3 regions of the Arthrobacter sp. TMN-49 genome follow, and region 2 is predicted to be linked to each of the others. Evidence: riboswitches for the same ligand, from Rfam matches in the RefSeq annotation. Region 2 holds a riboswitch; each other region holds the start of a gene.
What was found. Region 2 has a riboswitch for thiamine pyrophosphate ahead of ACX80E_RS05975 (bifunctional hydroxymethylpyrimidine kinase/phosphomethylpyrimidine kinase). Riboswitches for the same ligand answer to the same signal wherever they lie in the genome.
Positions count from the first base shown of each region.

Region 1: another riboswitch for thiamine pyrophosphate. It lies ahead of ACX80E_RS04440 (ECF transporter S component); the one in region 2 lies ahead of ACX80E_RS05975 (bifunctional hydroxymethylpyrimidine kinase/phosphomethylpyrimidine kinase).
Region 3: another riboswitch for thiamine pyrophosphate. It lies ahead of thiC (phosphomethylpyrimidine synthase ThiC); the one in region 2 lies ahead of ACX80E_RS05975 (bifunctional hydroxymethylpyrimidine kinase/phosphomethylpyrimidine kinase).

Region 1 covers NZ_JBTNDH010000006.1:74,352-80,033, forward strand. Annotated here, with positions in the region: gene ACX80E_RS04430 (energy-coupling factor transporter transmembrane component T family protein) at 1-406, opposite strand, end outside; gene ACX80E_RS04435 (ABC transporter ATP-binding protein) at 403-2,001, opposite strand; gene ACX80E_RS04440 (ECF transporter S component) at 2,004-2,636, opposite strand; TPP riboswitch at 2,681-2,799, opposite strand; gene ACX80E_RS04445 (DUF4235 domain-containing protein) at 2,971-3,231, shown strand; gene mnhG (monovalent cation/H(+) antiporter subunit G) at 3,356-3,718, opposite strand; gene ACX80E_RS04455 (monovalent cation/H+ antiporter complex subunit F) at 3,715-3,990, opposite strand; gene ACX80E_RS04460 (Na+/H+ antiporter subunit E) at 3,987-4,601, opposite strand; gene ACX80E_RS04465 (Na+/H+ antiporter subunit D) at 4,598-5,682, opposite strand, start outside.
Region 2 covers NZ_JBTNDH010000009.1:58,505-64,186, reverse strand. Annotated here, with positions in the region: gene ACX80E_RS05980 (Rne/Rng family ribonuclease) at 264-3,572, shown strand; TPP riboswitch at 3,694-3,792, shown strand; gene ACX80E_RS05975 (bifunctional hydroxymethylpyrimidine kinase/phosphomethylpyrimidine kinase) at 3,781-5,340, shown strand.
Region 3 covers NZ_JBTNDH010000045.1:12,200-17,881, forward strand. Annotated here, with positions in the region: gene thiC (phosphomethylpyrimidine synthase ThiC) at 1-1,677, opposite strand, end outside; TPP riboswitch at 1,672-1,779, opposite strand; gene ACX80E_RS15595 (diacylglycerol/lipid kinase family protein) at 1,876-2,778, opposite strand; gene ACX80E_RS15600 (glycerol-3-phosphate dehydrogenase/oxidase) at 2,775-4,340, opposite strand; gene ACX80E_RS15605 (TetR/AcrR family transcriptional regulator) at 4,340-4,948, opposite strand; gene ACX80E_RS15610 (FAD-binding oxidoreductase) at 4,966-5,682, shown strand, end outside.

The DNA of each region.
Region 1 (5,682 bases), on a different contig from region 2:
CCAAGTCGGTGGGATCGGTGGAGGCCAGCACGATGATTCCGGGCAGGGCGATGGCCAGGCCACGCAGGGCAATGGCCACACCGGCTTCCAGCGACCCGCTGGTGAAGGTCACCGGGCCCACAGCGAGCAACAGTTCGCCGGTCTTGGGTGCCAGCAGCGCCGTCCCGTAACCACCCACAATTGCTGCCAGCAGGACGGGCCAGCCGCGCAGCAACAGCATGCGGTCGCTCAGCCCGGCCAAGGGCAGGAGTGCGCATTCAAGCATCAGTGCCACCGTGGCCGAGACCCAGTCAACACTGACCAGCAGAACAAGTGTGATCGCCATGCCCGCGCCCAGTTTCGCCAGCGGATTGGCCCGCGCCAACCACGCCGTGGAACGGGGTGTGGCGATGATGTCGACGCTCATTGCTGCACCACTTTCGCCGCCGGCAGCGGGGCGGCGATGGGGCCACGCACCCGAGGTCCCGGCTGCGAGCTTGCGAGCTGAGGGAGGGTGTGGGGAACGGGGGCGCCCAGCACCAACTGTTCGCCACCGAGCACGGCGCTGAACGCTGCATCGTGTGTCACTGATACCACGGCCGTGCCGGCGTCCAGCAGTTCAGTCAGCAGGGAGGCCAGCTCGGCCCAGGTGTTGGCGTCTTGACCAAAGGTTGGTTCGTCCAGGACCAGGACTTGTGGACTGGCCGCCAACACTGTGGCCACCGACAGCCGCCGCTTTTCACCGCCGGAGAGCGTGAATGGGTTGGCTTCGGCCAAATGATCCAGCCGCAATCGTCCCATCAACTCATCCACCGCGTCACCACCGCGCCCCAACAGTTTCGGCGCAAACAACAGTTCCGCACGGACACTGCCCGCCACAAATTGGTGCTCGGGTTCCTGAAAGACCGTGCCGATCCGGCTGATCAGCTGGCGCCCGCGCCATTTCAGTGGCGTGGCTCCGGCTCCGCGAGCCAACGCTGCCGTGGCCAGCAACTCCCCGCCCGCCGGCGCCAACAGGCCGGCCAGGGTTAGCGCCAGCGTCGATTTTCCCGCCCCGTTGGGGCCCGTCACGCTCAGCGCCTGCCCCGCCCTGACCCGCACGGAGGGCACCACAGCAACAGCTTGCACCGGGTGCCGGCGCCGCCCCTTGATGCGGGAGACGGCAAGGGCGTCCGCCTGAAGCAACAGTTCCGCCCCGGCGTCGGACGTCGTCAACGCCGCCCTGGGCCGGACAGCTGGCACATAGCCAGGCACCCAAATACCGGCAGCCGTCAGCAGGTCCCGGCTCTGCGCCAACACGGCAGCCGGCGGGCCATCAAATAACACTCCGCCGGGCTCGCCCAGCGCGGCCGGAGCCAGGACCACAATCCTGTCCACCACCTCCAGCCACACAGACACCCGGTGCTCCACCACCACCAAGGTGGCCCCCGTTTCATCCAGGCTGCGGCGCACAGCGTCACGCACCTCCACCACACCGGCCGGATCCAGATTGGCTGTGGGCTCATCCAACAACAACAAGCCGGGGCGCATGGCCAGCATGCCGGCCAACCCCAAACGCTGTTTTTGCCCGCCCGACAGCGCCGAACTGGGATGATCCAGCGGCAGTTTCAACCCCACGGACTCCAGCGAAGCTGTCACCCGGCGCCAGATCTCATCGCGCGGGACAGCCATGTTCTCGGCCCCAAAAGCAACGTCGTCACCAATGCGTGAGAGCACCACCTGGGCGTCGGGGTCCTGCTGCATGAGCCCCGCCCGGCCGCGTGATGCAGCCGCCGGGCGCCCATCAATGAGCAGCTCACCGACCTCATTGGCGTCCTCGTCGTCCCCCAGCACCCCGGCCAGGGCGTGCAGCAGTGTTGACTTGCCGGCCCCCGAAGGGCCCAGCAGCAAAACCCGCTCGCCGGGGGCAATCTCCAGCTCGAGATCATGCACGGCCCGGTTGTGCCGGCCCGAATGCCGCCAGCCCCACCCCCGGGCGCTGATTCGCGCCGGAGTAGTCCCCCGGTTCTGCGCGGCAGCCATGTTTACACCGCTCGTTCGCTTGCGGCGCCACGCGAGGGCAGATTGGCAAGGGCCCCCGTGCGTGCCAGCCCGCGCACGGCCAGCCAGGATACCAATCCGGCAATGATGGCGCCGGAGATCATGGCCAGGACCACGTAGACGAGCTTCCACTCCATGGCCCAGGCGAAATTCCAGACCAGGGAGTCGTTGATGCCCATGGCCAGGCCAGCCAGTGCCCCGGCCAGCAGGGCCACCGGCAGGGTGAACTTGCGGTAGCGGAACAGCGCGAAGCCCAGCTCAGCACCGAGGCCCTGAACCAGGCCAGAGAGCAACACCGTGAAGCCGAAGTGGGTGCCCAACAGGCCCTCCACACAGGCGGCAATCAGTTCACAGTAGAGCGCTGCGCCGGGTTTGCGGATGACCAATCCACCCAAGACGCCGGCGATCAACCAGCCGCCGCCGTACAGCGCACCAATGGGCGGGAAGGCGATCGTGAAAGCACTGATCAGTCCATAACCGGCGGACCACAGCCAGAAAATGACGCCGATGGCGACACCCAGAACTGACACCACCACAATGTCCACGACGCGCCACGTGGACTTGCGTGCTGCTGGGTTGCTTGGCGCCGCGTTTTCGCTCGCGATTGACTTGCTCATGGTTCCTCCTTCGCAGGAGGGGCGGCAGGCGGACCTTCCGCGCAGCCGAAGAGAACTCGACTCCCTTCGCCGGTACTAACCGGAGCAGGTTCGAGGGTCTGCGGCGAACCGCACTCTCAGCGCCGGTACCCATTGGCGGGTAGACGCTCCCCTGTCGTGTTTGAATTGCGACTTAAGTTTACCCCCGCCCCATGCCGGGCCCTAATAGCCACCGTGACGTGCCGTAATGCGCCCTGCAGGGCACCGCTCCAGCGCATTGGGGGCGTGAGCGACTAGGCTAAACGTGAGGTATTTGCCCGGCTTGGGTCAGTCCCACACACGCAAGGAGTCCTTCATGAACATCGTCTTCAAATTGCTCGGCACCGGGGTGAGCTTGGGTGCTGGTTTTGCGGCCAGCAAGCTGGTGGACACTGTTTGGGAGAAAAGTACTGGCAACAAGCCCCCCAAAGACGGCGCAGACTTGGAAAATAGCCTCCGCTCGGCCCTGACGTTCGCCCTGGTGTCCTCGGCAGTGGCGGCCATCATCCAGGTTTTGGCCGGGCGTACCACCAAAAAGGCGATCGCCCGTTTTAGCCACCACCCAGAAGAGGTCTAAATACTCTCCCGGCGCGCGCGCAGGAATCTGAACGGGCAGTTGTGGTTGATGTTTTTGTAAAACATCAACCACAACTGCCCGTTCGGCGAGGCGGAGGAGTTGGTGGGCCCCTCGGAGTTGGGGACTAGTCCTTACTGCCACCCTCAACGGCGGCGGCAACTACCTGATCCAGCTCGTCCACGCTGAGCCGGGCCGGCTGGCGGTGCTTGGTCCGGTAGCCTGCACGGCCCACCATGTGGGCAGAGACGGGAACTGTGAGCAACTGAAAGAGCCACGCCACAATCAAGATCGGCAGCAGCGACCACATCCGCAGCTGCAATCCCATGGCCGACAGCATGAGCAGCAAACCGAGCACCTGCGGCTTGGTGGCTGCGTGCATACGGCTCATCAGGTCGGGGAAGCGCAGCAGGCCAATGGCCGCAGCAAGACTCATCAGCGCCCCGCCGAGCAAGCAGATGGCCGTCGCCACATCAATGAGGGCGTTCATACGTCTTCCTTCCTGTGCGCCACGAAACGCGCCACAGTCACTGAGCCGATGAATCCAATGACTGTCAGGACCACCAGAAGCGCCAGATTGTCCGTGTGCTTGTTCATGGCCATTTCAGTGGCCAGGGACGCACCAAAAATGGCCAACAAAACATCCGCCGCAATGACACGGTCCAGCAGTGAGGGGCCGGCCGCAATGCGGTAGATGGTGCCCGCCGCCGCCAGCGAAAGTATTACCGCAACAATGATGACAACAACGCTCATCGCCGTCATTTCTCCTCCTGCGCTTTCGGCGGAGCAGAAGCCACGTGCGTCACCATGGGCGCCCCGCCGGCTTCTGCCGTCAGTGCAGCCAGTTCTTCCTTGGTGCCCATAACGCGTATCAACCCAGCCTCAATGTCTTGGATGCCTTGACGAACTTTTTCAACACCGGCGGGCGACTCCACATTCATGGCGTGGACGTAAAGTGTTGCCGTGCCTCGATCCACTTCAACCACCAGGGACCCCGGGATGAGTGAGAGCACGTGCCCCACAGCCGTCATGAGCAGATCTGAGGTGCTGCGCAAGGGCACGGCAATGACAGCGTTGCGAATCCGTGGCCCCCTGGACAGGGCCCAATACAAGACCTGGAAACTGGCGACCACAACTTCCTTGATGAACCACAGAACAAAAGTCACCGCACGGAGCACGTTGAACCGCCCACTGAGTTCAACCGGCGGCAGGTAAAACGCGCGCGAGACGCCCATGGCAATCAAGGCACCAAAGACCAGGTTCCCGGCGCTGAAGTCCTGCCACAGCGCACCCCACACCAGAACAAGCCAAACAAGCAACGGCAGTTTCTGCCAGGCAGTGCCGCTGCGCTTCAATTTCACGCCCTGGCTCATGGGTTCCCCGCCCCCTGTCCGAGAACGGCTTCAATATAGGCAGTCCGTTCCAGCATGCTGGTGGCCGCGTCCTGGCTTAAGTCAAAGAGCGGGCCGGCGAATACTGTCATGGCAATACCGAGCACCACCAGCCCCATGGTGGAATACACCATCATCCTTGGCAGGATCGGAACCTCATTCTCGCCGGAGAACCGCCCCTGCGTGGCATCCACGTGTTTGCTGGTGCGCAGGGCACGCATGCTCTGCTTGCCCGAGGCATCCGGCGCGGTGGCGAGCAGTACCGGGTCGGGATCTTCGGCGTCGGCCGTGCTACGCCAAAACACCCGGTTCCAGACGCGGGCTACGACCAACAGGGTCAGCAGGCTGGTCACGACACCGCCCACAACTACCGCGTAGGCGAGCGGCGAACCGTCAGCCACACCCGCCTGCACAAGCCCCAGCTTGCCCAGGAAGCCCGAGAATGGCGGGATGCCGGCCAGGTTCATGGCGGGGATAAAGTACAGCACGGCGAGAATAGGTGAGAGCTTGGCCAGCCCGCCCAAGCGCATGATCGAGGAGTTGCCGCCGCGCCGCTCCACCAGGCCTGTCACCATGAACAGGGACGTTTGGATGGTGATGTGGTGGATGACGTAGAAAATGGTGGCGGCCAGGCCAATCACCGAGGACAGTGCGACGCCGAAAATCATGTACCCGATATGGCTCACCAGGGTGAAGGAAAGCATACGTTTAATATCTGTCTGGGCTATGGCACCGAGAATTCCCACCAACATGGTCAGCAACGCCGCCACCAGTAGCACGCCGTTGAAATGGTCTGCGGGAAAGAGCAGCGTCTCGGTACGGATGATGGCGTAAACACCCACTTTTGTCAGCAGCCCGGCAAACACTGCCGTCACCGGCGCTGGTGCTGTGGGGTAGGAGTCCGGGAGCCAGAATGAGAGCGGGAAGACTGCCGCCTTGATCCCAAACGCCACCAGCAACAACACGTGCAGCAGGTGCTGAGTGCCCGGATCCAGTTCACCGAGTTTGATGGCCAGATCGGCCAGGTTGACTGTTCCGGTGGCGCCGTAAATCATGGCGATGG
Region 2 (5,682 bases):
TTTCGGCTGGCCGGCGATCCACATGCGCCTTTCAGTCCAATGGCACGCCCACGGGCTGCCGGTGACGACGCTGCCACTGCGTGCAGCCATCCACCGGCGCGTTTCCGTAAACCATTGGCTTTTCAGCGCTTGCGCACCCAGGAGTTGGTGCCGCCTGAAAAGTAATTAGACGACTTCCGTCAACGCCTGCGGGTGTTGACACATCAGCCGATCTCGGCGCTCGATGTGGGGGGCGCTGTGTTGGCGCGAAAGTAACGCCCACTATGAATAATGAACAACCCACATTTGATGCCGCAGAGGCGGCTGCAGCGGTCCCCGCCAAAGCTCCTCGCTCACGCCGTGCCACCGCCGCGGTGACCAGCCCGGCACAAGCTCCCGCCGCCGTTTCGACGGAAGCAGGGGAAACAGCTGCTGCCACCAACGCTCCGGCCAAAAAGGCTCCTGCCCGCCGCAACCGTGCCAAAAAGGACCCCGCTCCGGCCGATGCCGTGCCAGCCCCGGAAGCCGCGGCCCCGGAAACCGCGGCAGCGCCCGTCAAGCGAGCCACCCGCCGTCGTGCCACAGCACCCGTCACAGCACCTGTTGCGATTCAAGGTGAGCTGAGCCTTGCCGGCGATGAAGCCGCCCCCGAGGCCCCGGCCGCCAAAGCACCCGCCAGGCGGACCCGCGCCACCAAGGCCGCAGCCGCCACTGCCGCACCCTCGACTGAGGCAGTTGTGGAGGCGGCGCAGGAGCCGGTCACGGCGCCTGCCACCAAAACCAAGGCCCCCCGCCGCGCCACCAGGAAGGCGGCGGCCCCGGCTGCCGAGGTGCCCGTCCAGGGCGAGATGGTGCTGGATGCCGGTGCTGAATCCGCTGCACAGGATGCCACCGCCCAGGCACCGGCGGCGCCGAAGACCACGCGGAGCCGTCGCCGGTCCGCCGTCGAGAAGTCCGCCCCCGCCGCCGAAACGCCTGTGGCATCACCGGCAGTGACAGCTGACGCTGCCCCCGTCGAGGAGCCGCTGGCGGACGATGCGGCCGAACCCGCCGTGACCGATTCCCTGTTCATGGCCCCGAGCAGTGGCATGTCCACACTGTTCATGGCCCCGGACATGAGCCGGGCAGTACCTGCCGTTGCTGCGCAAGATGACAACGCCGACCGCGACGACGTCGAGCAGGACAACGACGGAGACCGCCGCGGCCGGGCCCGCGGCCGCAACCGTCGCACCCGCGCAACGGAGCCTGACGCGGCGCCGCACGACGACGATGCCAGCACTGAGCCGGAGTCTGATGCGCCCGACGACGGCGTGACCTCACGTCGCCGCCGTCGTCGTCGCCGCGGTGATGCAGACTTGGAGCTGACAGGTGGCACCGACGAGGACCCGCCCAACACGGTGACCCGTGTGCGTGCCCCGCGTACACCTGCCGAGCCCAGCGACAGCGCGTCTAATCGCGTCACGAGCCTGCGCGGCTCCACCCGTTTGGAAGCAAAGAAGCAGCGCCGCCGCGACTCCCGCGACTCGGGCCGCCGTCGCACGGTCATCACGGAAGCTGAATTCCTGGCCCGCCGCGAATCGGTGGACAGGGTCATGGTGGTCCGGCAGAGCGATGACAGGATCCAGATTGGTGTCCTCGAGGACGGCATCCTGGCCGAGCACTTTGTCTCCAAGACCCAGCAGGACTCCCTCATCGGCAACGTGTACCTGGGCAAGGTCCAGAACGTGCTGCCCAGCATGGAGGCTGCCTTCGTCGACATTGGCCGTGGCCGCAACGCAGTCCTGTACGCGGGCGAAGTTGATTGGGACGCCGCCAACCTCAACGGCCAGCCGCGCCGCATTGAGAACGCCCTGAAGTCGGGTGACTCCGTGCTGGTGCAGGTGTCCAAGGACCCGGTGGGCCACAAGGGCGCCCGCCTGACCAGCCAGATTTCCCTGCCCGGGCGTTACCTGGTGTTCGTGCCCGGCGGTTCCATGACAGGCATCTCCCGCAAGCTGCCCGACGTCGAACGCAACCGTCTCAAGCGCGTGCTGAAGGACCACCTGCCCGAAAATGCCGGCGTCATTGTGCGCACGGCGGCCGAGGGTGCCAGCGAAGAAGAGCTGACCAATGACATCAACAGGCTCCGCGCCCAGTGGGAGGGCATCAACAACCGTGCCTCCTCACACAAGACGCTTGCCCCCGAGATGCTCTACGCCGAGCCTGACCTGACCATCAAGGTGGTCCGCGACGTTTTCAATGAAGACTTCTCCAAGCTGGTTGTCTCCGGCGAGGACGCCTGGGACACCATTGAGGCCTATGTGACCTATGTTGCTCCGGATTTGCTGGACCGCCTGGAAAAGTGGACGAAGAACGACGACATCTTCGCCGTCCACAGGATCGACGAGCAAATCTCCAAGGCGCTAGAACGTAAGGTGTTCCTGCCCTCGGGTGGTTCACTGGTCATCGACCGCACGGAAGCCATGACGGTGGTTGATGTGAACACCGGCAAGTTCACTGGCTCCGGTGGCAACCTGGAAGAAACAGTCACGAAGAACAACTTGGAAGCTGCCGAGGAAGTGGTGCGCCAGCTGCGTCTGCGTGACATTGGCGGCATCATTGTCATCGACTTCATCGACATGGTGCTCGAATCCAACCGTGACTTGGTCTCGCGTCGCCTGGTTGAGTGCTTGGGCCGTGACAGGACCAAGCACCAGGTTGCCGAGGTGACCAGCCTTGGCCTGGTGCAGATGACGCGCAAGCGCATGGGTACCGGCCTGCTGGAAGTCTTCGGCGAGCAGTGTGGCACCTGTGCCGGCCGCGGCATGGTCACGCACGAGATCCCCGTTGAGCACCGCCGCGTCCACACGGTGGCTGTCGAGTCGCCGCAGGCCCAGGCCGCCAAGGTGGCGCAGGAACAGCGCGACGGCGACCGCACAGCCAACAGGTCCACACGCAGCGAACGCAAGCGCAACCGCAACCGTTCCAAGCCCGAGTCTGAGCTTGCAGAGCACGCCCCGGTGGAGGTGCATGAGGAACCCACTGACGAGCAAAAGGCTCAAAAGGCCCATGAAGCCCGTGCCGCCTTGGCCAACATTGCCGCGGCTGCTGCAGCGTCGCACCATGAGCGCCACGCCGAATCGCCTGCTCCGGCGTCAGCGCCGGGCTCAGCGCAGGGCGGCTCGGAAGACAGTGAGTCAGATGACGCGGCGACCCTGACCTTGGGTGGGGAGGCCATTGAACTTCCTCGCGGCCACCGCACCGAAAGCTCCGGTTTCGCCGAGGCCAGCAACGCCGACCAGGCAGCAGCCCTGGCCGGCTTGACTCAGGCATTGGATCAGTTGCTGAGCCCCGGCCAGGAGCAGTCAGCCGCTGACGCCGGCGAAGAGGGCGGCAACAGCCGTTCACGCTCACGCCGTGGACGACGCAACCGCAGCGCCCGCAGTGCCCAGGGCGGAGCCGATACGGCAGTGGAGACCACCGATTCTTCGGCCACCGCCCAGGGGTCGACGCAGCACAGCAGCGCTGCCGTGGAACTTCCGGCGGCCACCCGGCCGGCCAAGAGCTCCGAGCCGATCATCCTCGGTGTTGGAGTTCCCGCCTCGGAGCTCTAGGCGCCAGCGGCCCATCAGGAAACTGACCCGCAGAAAACGCCGAGAATACGCGTCTTTGACGCGATTCTCGGCGTTTTCTGCGGGTCAGTTTCCTTTAAGTGCCGGGGCTGGGTCTAGGGTTGAAAGCGACACGGGGTGCCTGGACACTAGGTCCGGCTGAGAAAAGACCCGTTGAACCTGCCCGGCCAGCACCGGCGAAGGGATGTCCATGGAAACCTTGCTTTCTGCCCCGCAAATTTCGGCCTCACCAGACGCTGCCCCGCCCCACCAGCCACGCGGGGTTCGACACCCGCGCGTGCTTAGTATTGCCGGTTCCGACCCTTCAGGGGGTGCCGGAATTCAGGCCGACATCAAAGCCATCAGCGCCCATGGTGGCTACGCCATGGCCGCGGTGACAGCCCTAACGGCCCAAAACACCACAGGCGTGCGCAGCGTCCACGTGCCACCGGCGGCCTTTCTGGCCGAGCAGCTGGAGGCAGTTTCGGCCGACATCGTCATTGATGCGGTGAAGATTGGCATGCTCGGCACGGCCGAGGTGATGGGTGTCGTGGGGGACTGGTTGGCGCGAACCCGGCCGGCAGTGGTGGTCCTTGATCCTGTCATGGTCGCCACCAGCGGCGATGAGCTCATGGCGCCGGCCGCGCGCCAAGCGCTGCTGCGTCTGATGGAAGGCACGCATTTGGTCACGCCCAACATTGTGGAACTTGCCGTTCTGCTGGGGCAGCCCGAGGCCAAGAGCTTCGAGGAGGCACTGCAGCAGGGCAAGCAATTGGCGGCCGCCCATGGTGTCAGTGTCCTAGTCAAGGGCGGGCATTTGCCGGGGGAGGAGTGCCCCGACGCGCTCATTGGCTACGACGGCAGCGTTGAGAAGTTTTCAGCTCCACGCGTGGACACCCCCAACACTCATGGCACGGGCTGTTCGCTTTCAGCCGCCGTGGCCACCTTGCAGGCGCAATCGGGGGACTGGGCAAGCAGCGTGCGCCACGCTAAAGCCTGGCTGAGCGGCGCCTTGGAGAGCGCCGATGAGTTGGAAGTGGGTGAGGGGGCCGGCCCCATCAACCATTTCCACGCCCTGTGGGACAGTGCCGCACCGTGCTTGGACGCCTTTAGTCAGCAGCTGTGGCACGAGTGTGCCGGCCAACGCGAGTCGATTTTCGCCCTCGACTTCATCAAGGAGCTGGCCGCCGGGACCTTGCGCAGCGACCACTTTGCCTACTACCTGGCCCAGGACGCCCTGTACTTGGGTACATACGCGCGGGTTCTTGCCCGGGCCAGCGCGCTGGCACCCACCGAGGCGGAACAAAAGTTTTGGGCCAATGGTGCGCAGAACTGCTTGGACGTTGAGTTGGCCCTCCACCGTGACTGGCTCAGCCGGTACCCCACGAACTCGCAGCAAGGACCTGTCACCAAGCACTATGTTGACCATCTCCAAGGTGTGGCCTTCTCCGGTAGCTATGGTGAAGTGGTGGCTGCCGTCCTGCCGTGCTACTGGCTCTATGCAGAGGTTGGTCGGGTACTGCACCAGGACTATTTGTCCTTCGCGGGTGAGCACCCCTATGGGACGTGGCTGCAGACCTATGCCGACGAATCCTTTGCCCAGGCCACAGAAACTGCCGTCACCATCATGGACTCCGCCGCGCGGCGTGGTTCGGCACAAGAACGTGTGCGCATGCAGGCGGCGTTCGCCCATTCGGCCCAGTATGAGGTGGACTTCTTTGCCGCCCCACACAGTGTGATGGCGCTAAAACAGGGCCAGCTAGACCCCTAGGTGATTAACACCACCAGCTCTGAGACAAAAACGCGGCGCGTCACGGGGTGAAATGGCAATATTTCCCCACATCCACGCTAAAGTTGGTGAGTACGGTTTCGCGCACCTCTATGGCAACCGAGCAAATTTAGGTTTGTTCAACGGCCACCAAGAACGCGAGAAACCAGTGTCATTTGCTCCCGGAGCCAGAATTAGCGTATTCTTGATCTTCGGTGCTTACGCCAACACCTAGGGCAACCACTCCATGGCAGAACTCCATTGAGGTCCACGGCGTTGAGGCACATAGTCTGCATCCCGTGCCCGTTCTATTTTGAACTGCGGGCGCATACGGTTGGTAGCTGT
Region 3 (5,682 bases), on a different contig from region 2:
CGACTCGGCCGAGCCGAACTCGTCCCTGATGTCCTGACTGATACGCATGGAACAGAACTTCGGTCCGCACATTGAACAGAAGTGGGCGGTCTTGGCCGGTTCGGCGGGCAGGGTCTCGTCGTGGAAGGCCTCGGCCGTGACAGGGTCCAGCGACAATGCGAACTGGTCGCGCCAGCGGAACTCGAAACGGGCCTTGGACAAGGCGTCGTCGCGTTCCCTCGCGCCGGGATGCCCCTTGGCCAGGTCGGCAGCATGCGCCGCGATCTTGTAGGTGATCACCCCAGTCTTCACATCGTCCTTGTTCGGCAGGCCCAGGTGTTCCTTCGGGGTCACGTAGCACAGCATGGCCGTGCCGTAGCGGGCTATTTCCGTCGCCCCGATAGCCGAAGTGATGTGGTCGTAGCCAGGTGCTATGTCGGTGACGAGCGGCCCTAGCGTGTAGAACGGGGCACCCTTGCACAGCTCCTGCTGGCGCTCAACGTTTTCCCGGACCAGATGGAACGGGATGTGACCTGGACCCTCAACCATGACCTGCACGTCATATTCCCAGGCCCGTTGCGTCAATTCGGCCAAGGTGTCCAGTTCGGCAAATTGGGCGGCATCATTGGCGTCGGCGATCGACCCCGGACGCAGCCCGTCCCCCAGCGAGAACGCCACGTCATATTGGGCGAAGATTTCGCACAGCTCCTCAAAGTGCGTGTACAAGAAATTCTCCTGGTGGTGGGCAAGGCACCAACCAGCCATGATGGCCCCGCCACGGGAAACAATGCCCGTCACACGATTGGCCGACAGCGGGACGTAACGGAGCAGGACACCTGCATGGATGGTCATATAGTCCACGCCCTGCTCGCATTGTTCAATCACCGTGTCCCTGAAGATCTCCCACGTCAGATCGTTGGCTTCACCGTTAACCTTTTCCAGCGCCTGGTAGATCGGCACCGTGCCGATAGGAACCGGGGCGTTGCGAATCAGCCACTCCCTGGTGGTGTGGATGTCATCGCCGGTCGAGAGGTCCATGACCGTGTCGGCACCCCACTGGGTTGCCCACTGCAACTTATCGACTTCCTCGGCGATTGAACTGGTGACAGCCGAATTGCCGATGTTGGCGTTGATCTTCACCAGGAAGGCCCGGCCAATGATCATCGGCTCAGACTCCGGGTGGTTGATGTTGTTGGGGATGATGGCCCGGCCGGCCGCCACCTCGCTGCGCACCAAATCGACGTCGCAGTTCTCACGGATCGCCACAAAGCGCATTTCCGGGGTGGTGATGCCGCGCCGGGCATAATGCATTTGTGTGACGCGCTGGCCCGTCAGCGCGCGGCGCGGCTCGGGAACCGATCCCCTCCACTCTGCTGAGGCAGCACCCCGGCGTACCGCCGACTTGCCGTCATCAAGTAAATTCCTGGTGCGTCCCCGGTAGATTTCCGTGTCCTTGCGGGCACTGATCCACTCACTGCGAAACGGTTGCAGGCCAACGACCGGATCGCTGCCCGGTCCGGCGGTGCGGTACACACGAAACGGTGCGTTAACTTCACCGTTGGGGGACGGCTCGAGCGCGATTTCCGTCTGCGGCACACGAATCCCTGAACCGGGGTCCACCTGGAATGCTAGTGAATGTGATTTCAGGGATTGCGTGACATTTTGGGCAGGGATCAAGGTTGCTTCTTGGGAGGTCAAAGACTGCTCACTTCCTTCGCCGGCATTACCCGGACAGGTTCAACGGTCGCAGACTGCTTCAGCCCGATCTCAGCCCCTGCAAGGGCACCCGTGTGGTCGTAAGAGACGCTACCACGCAGCGTGGGGTGCCGTGTGCACCGTGGCCTCAGCCGCGGGTCGGCTCCAGGACGCCAATCAACTGGCAGAAGTGCCGGCGCCCTACGAAAACGCCACCGATCCCTGCGGCACAAGCACCTGCACAGCCCCCGGCACCAGCTCCACCACGGCGGGAAGTGCGGCCACCCTCTCGCCGTCGGCATACATGTTCAGCGGCTTGTTGGCACTGATGCTGACGCTGCTGCCACGGGTGAACGTGATGTTCGGCTGGCCAAGATGCCTGCCGCGGTAGGATCGCAGAAAGGTCAAGGCCACGCCAAGAATCGTTGTCTGGCCTTGGGAGACCACATCCAGCAGTCCGTCGTCGGCCTTAGCTTCCGGGCAGATGCACAGCCCTCCCCCATACTGGCCAACATTTCCAACGGCCACGAACCATCCCGGGAAGGTGGTCTCCACACCGTTGACGGAAACCGTGAACGTCACGTTCTTCCAGGCCAGGAAGGCCTTGAGCCCGCCGTACAGGTAGACGAACGGACCAAGGGGCAGCCGGGCGCTATTGCCGTATTCGTTGGCGAGCCCGTCGAAGCCCACATTGGCAACACCGAAGTAGGGGCGGCCGTTGACCAGCCCCAGATCCACCTCCCGGACCACCAGCGCACCAAGGGCCCGGACCGCCTTAACCGGGTCAAGGTTCAGCCCCAGCCTGCGCACCGTGTCATTGCCCCGGCCGCCAGCCAGGGGCAGGACAATTGCCCCCGACTTCCAAGCCCCGGCCGCCGCAGCCCCGAGGAAGCCGTCGCCACCTAGGACCACCACCAGGCTTCCAGCGGCGGCGGCACCGGCCTGCGCAGTGGCGTCCTCCAGGCACTCGGTGATGCACACCGAGGGCACGAATCCGGCCGCGCGCAGGGCGTGGGCAGTCCGCGGCCACAGTCGGCCAGCCCTGCCTCCGCCCGACGCCGGATTGACCAGAAGCAGCACGCCGCCTCCCGGGACGGCGCTCATGGGCTCTCCCCAAAAGCCGGAGAGTCTGCCAGTGCCAGGATCAGCTCGGCCCGCCCGCGGGCCCGCGCCGCGTCTTCAGGGACAAAGGCCAGGCGGGTGCGCCGCTCCAGCAGGTCTTCCACCGTGGTGGCCCCCTCGGCGCGCACCGCGAATAGCAACTCGGCACCTGTGATCTCAGACCCCTCGAACAACGGGTCTGACAGGATCGGATCGCGCCGTTGGAGGGCCTGCACAGCCGTGGCTTCCGTGCCGTATTTCTGCACGAGCCGGGCGGGAGCGTCAACGGCGCCGAGCGCCTTGACGGTAGCGGCGCCCACCAGCGGCAGGGTCTTGGTGCGGCATGGCTGGTCGGCTCCGAGCCGGGCGGTCACGGCATCCACAGCGTCCTGGGCCATCCGCCGGTAGGTGGTCATTTTGCCGCCCACCACCGTGATCGGCGCGCCGGGAATATCCCGGATCAGGTGCCGGCGTGAAATGTCGGCAGTTCCGTCGGGGCCCTCTCCCCGCCGGGCCTGCACCAGGGGCCGCAGCCCCGCGAAGGAGCCCACCACGTCCTTGCGGGTCAGCGGCACCGCAAGGGTGGTGTTGACAATGTCCAGGAGGAAGTCGACGTCGTGCTCGGGAACCGGCGGATGGTGGCCGTCGGCGCTGTGGTCCGCCTGGTCTGTCAGACCGATGTACACCACGCCGGCGGGCTGCGGCAGCACGAACACGTAGCGGCCAAAATGCCCCGGCACGGCCACTGTGTGCGCGGCATGCGGGTTGCCCAGCCGGTCCGCGCGCACCACCAGGTGGGTGCCCCGGCTGGGGGTTACCCTCAGTTGCGGCTCGAAGTCGGCGGCCCACACGCCGGTGGCGTTCACCACCACCCGCGCGGCAATTTTCACCGGCTCCCCCGTCCGGGTGTCGACGGCGTCCACGGTCGTTGCCGTCACGTCACTTGCCTTCACATCACGCATCACGTGCGCCCCGAGCCCGGCCGCGGTACGGACCGCGCCGAGCACCAGGCGTGCATCATCGACCGCTTGCCCGTCCCAGTAAAGGTACCCTCGCCGCAGCGTCGTCTGCTCGAGGGCGGGCACCAAGGCTCCCACCGCCCGGCTCGAGAGGAGTTGGGGCCGCGGCAACGTCTTGCCACCCAGACCGGACAGCCTGCGCAGCACGTCATAGATGACCACACCCGCCCCGGCCGCCAAACCCTCCCAGGCAGGGGCGGTGCGGGCATCTGGAATCACAAACCCCAGTGGCCGGACCAGGTGCGGGGCGATTTTACTCATCAGCCAGCGGCGTTCCACGGCCGATTCCCAAGCCACCGCGAAATCCATCTTGGCCAGGTAGCGCAGCCCGCCATGGATGAGCTTGGAACTGTAGCCGCTGGTGCCGGAACCAAAGTCGCTGCTCTCGATCAATGCAACACTCAGGCCGCGACTCACGGCGTCCAGGGCCACCCCGGCACCGGTGATGCCGCCACCCACCACGGCAACGTCCACCGTGTGGGCTGCCACATGGTCCAGCGAATGCCGGCGGCTTGCATCGTTGATCCAGCTGGGGTTTTCCGTCATCAAGCTTGTGTCCCTTCAGATCCGGCGTTCGACGGCGTGAGGTAGCGTTCCAGCATCTTCTTCAGTTCCGCCAGGGAGTCCTCGAAGGTGTCCGTCTTCAACAGGACCCGGGAAGACAGCGCAACGCCTTGGAGTGCCAGCAAAAGCATGGTGGCTGTGCCCGCGGACGCTGCGATGCTGCCATCGGCAATGCCCTCCTCGAGCAGTGCGCGCAGCTGGTCCAGGACCAGCTGCTGGCTGGCACCGAACCGGTCCGTCACATAGGGAATCAGGAATTCCGGGTCACGCTCGGCGATGGAGGCGAGCATTTCCGAGGTTGCAAACACCCGGACGCTTTCCACGGCGAAGTGCACCAGCTGCTCCCTTCCGGTGCCGGCTGGTGTCCCGGTCCGCACGGTGCCGGCGTACTGGCGGAACTCATGGGTGAGGGATGCCAGCACCGCGTTCTCCACCGAGCCCATCCGGCGGTAGAACGTCATGCGGGAGATGCCGGCACGTTCGGCAATGTCGTTGGCTGTGGTGCGCCGCACGCCGTGGAGCACCACGGTGTCCCTGATGGCGGAGAGGAGCTTCTCATCCACCGGCAAACTGGTACGTTGAGACTTCATGTGTCACACTGTATCCCATGGTGACGAATCTCACAGCAGAAATTTCCTCCTCGGTCTGGTACGGCTGGGGAGACCCGGCACATGCCCGCCCGCTGGGAGCCGGCGCGTTGAGCTTCTTGCACAGCACGCTCAAGCTCGTCAGCGTCGAGGCCGCGCACAGCCCCGTTGACCTGGCCGATGTCCGGGTGGGGCCCGTGGCGCTTGGGGACGGCGTCCTAGCCGAGCTCCGCGCCATCACCGGGGCCGACCATGTCTCCACGGACGCGGCGGACCGCATCCTCCATGCCGGCGGAAAAAGCACGCCGGACCTGCTGCGCCGCCGCGGCGGGGACGCCCTGGACGCCCCCGACGCCGTCGTCTTCCCCGGCAGCATCGAAGAAGTGCGCTCCATTCTGGCCCTGTGCGGGCGGCGACAGCTGGCCGTGGTCGCCTTTGGCGGCGGCACGTCGGTGGTGGGCGGGGTGGAACCGCTGCGCGGAAAATTCGACGGTGTCATCACCATCGACATGAGGCGAATGAACCGGCTCCTCCACGTTGACCCGCTGTCCCGGACGGCAACCTTCGAGGCTGGCGTCAGGGGGCCCGCCATCGAAGCGGCGCTCGCCCCGCACGGCTTCACGCTGGGGCATTTTCCGCAAAGCCACCAGGAGGCGACGCTCGGGGGCTATGTGGCCACCCGCTCCGCCGGTCAGGCATCCACGGGCTACGGGCGCTCGGACGATCTGGTCAAGTCG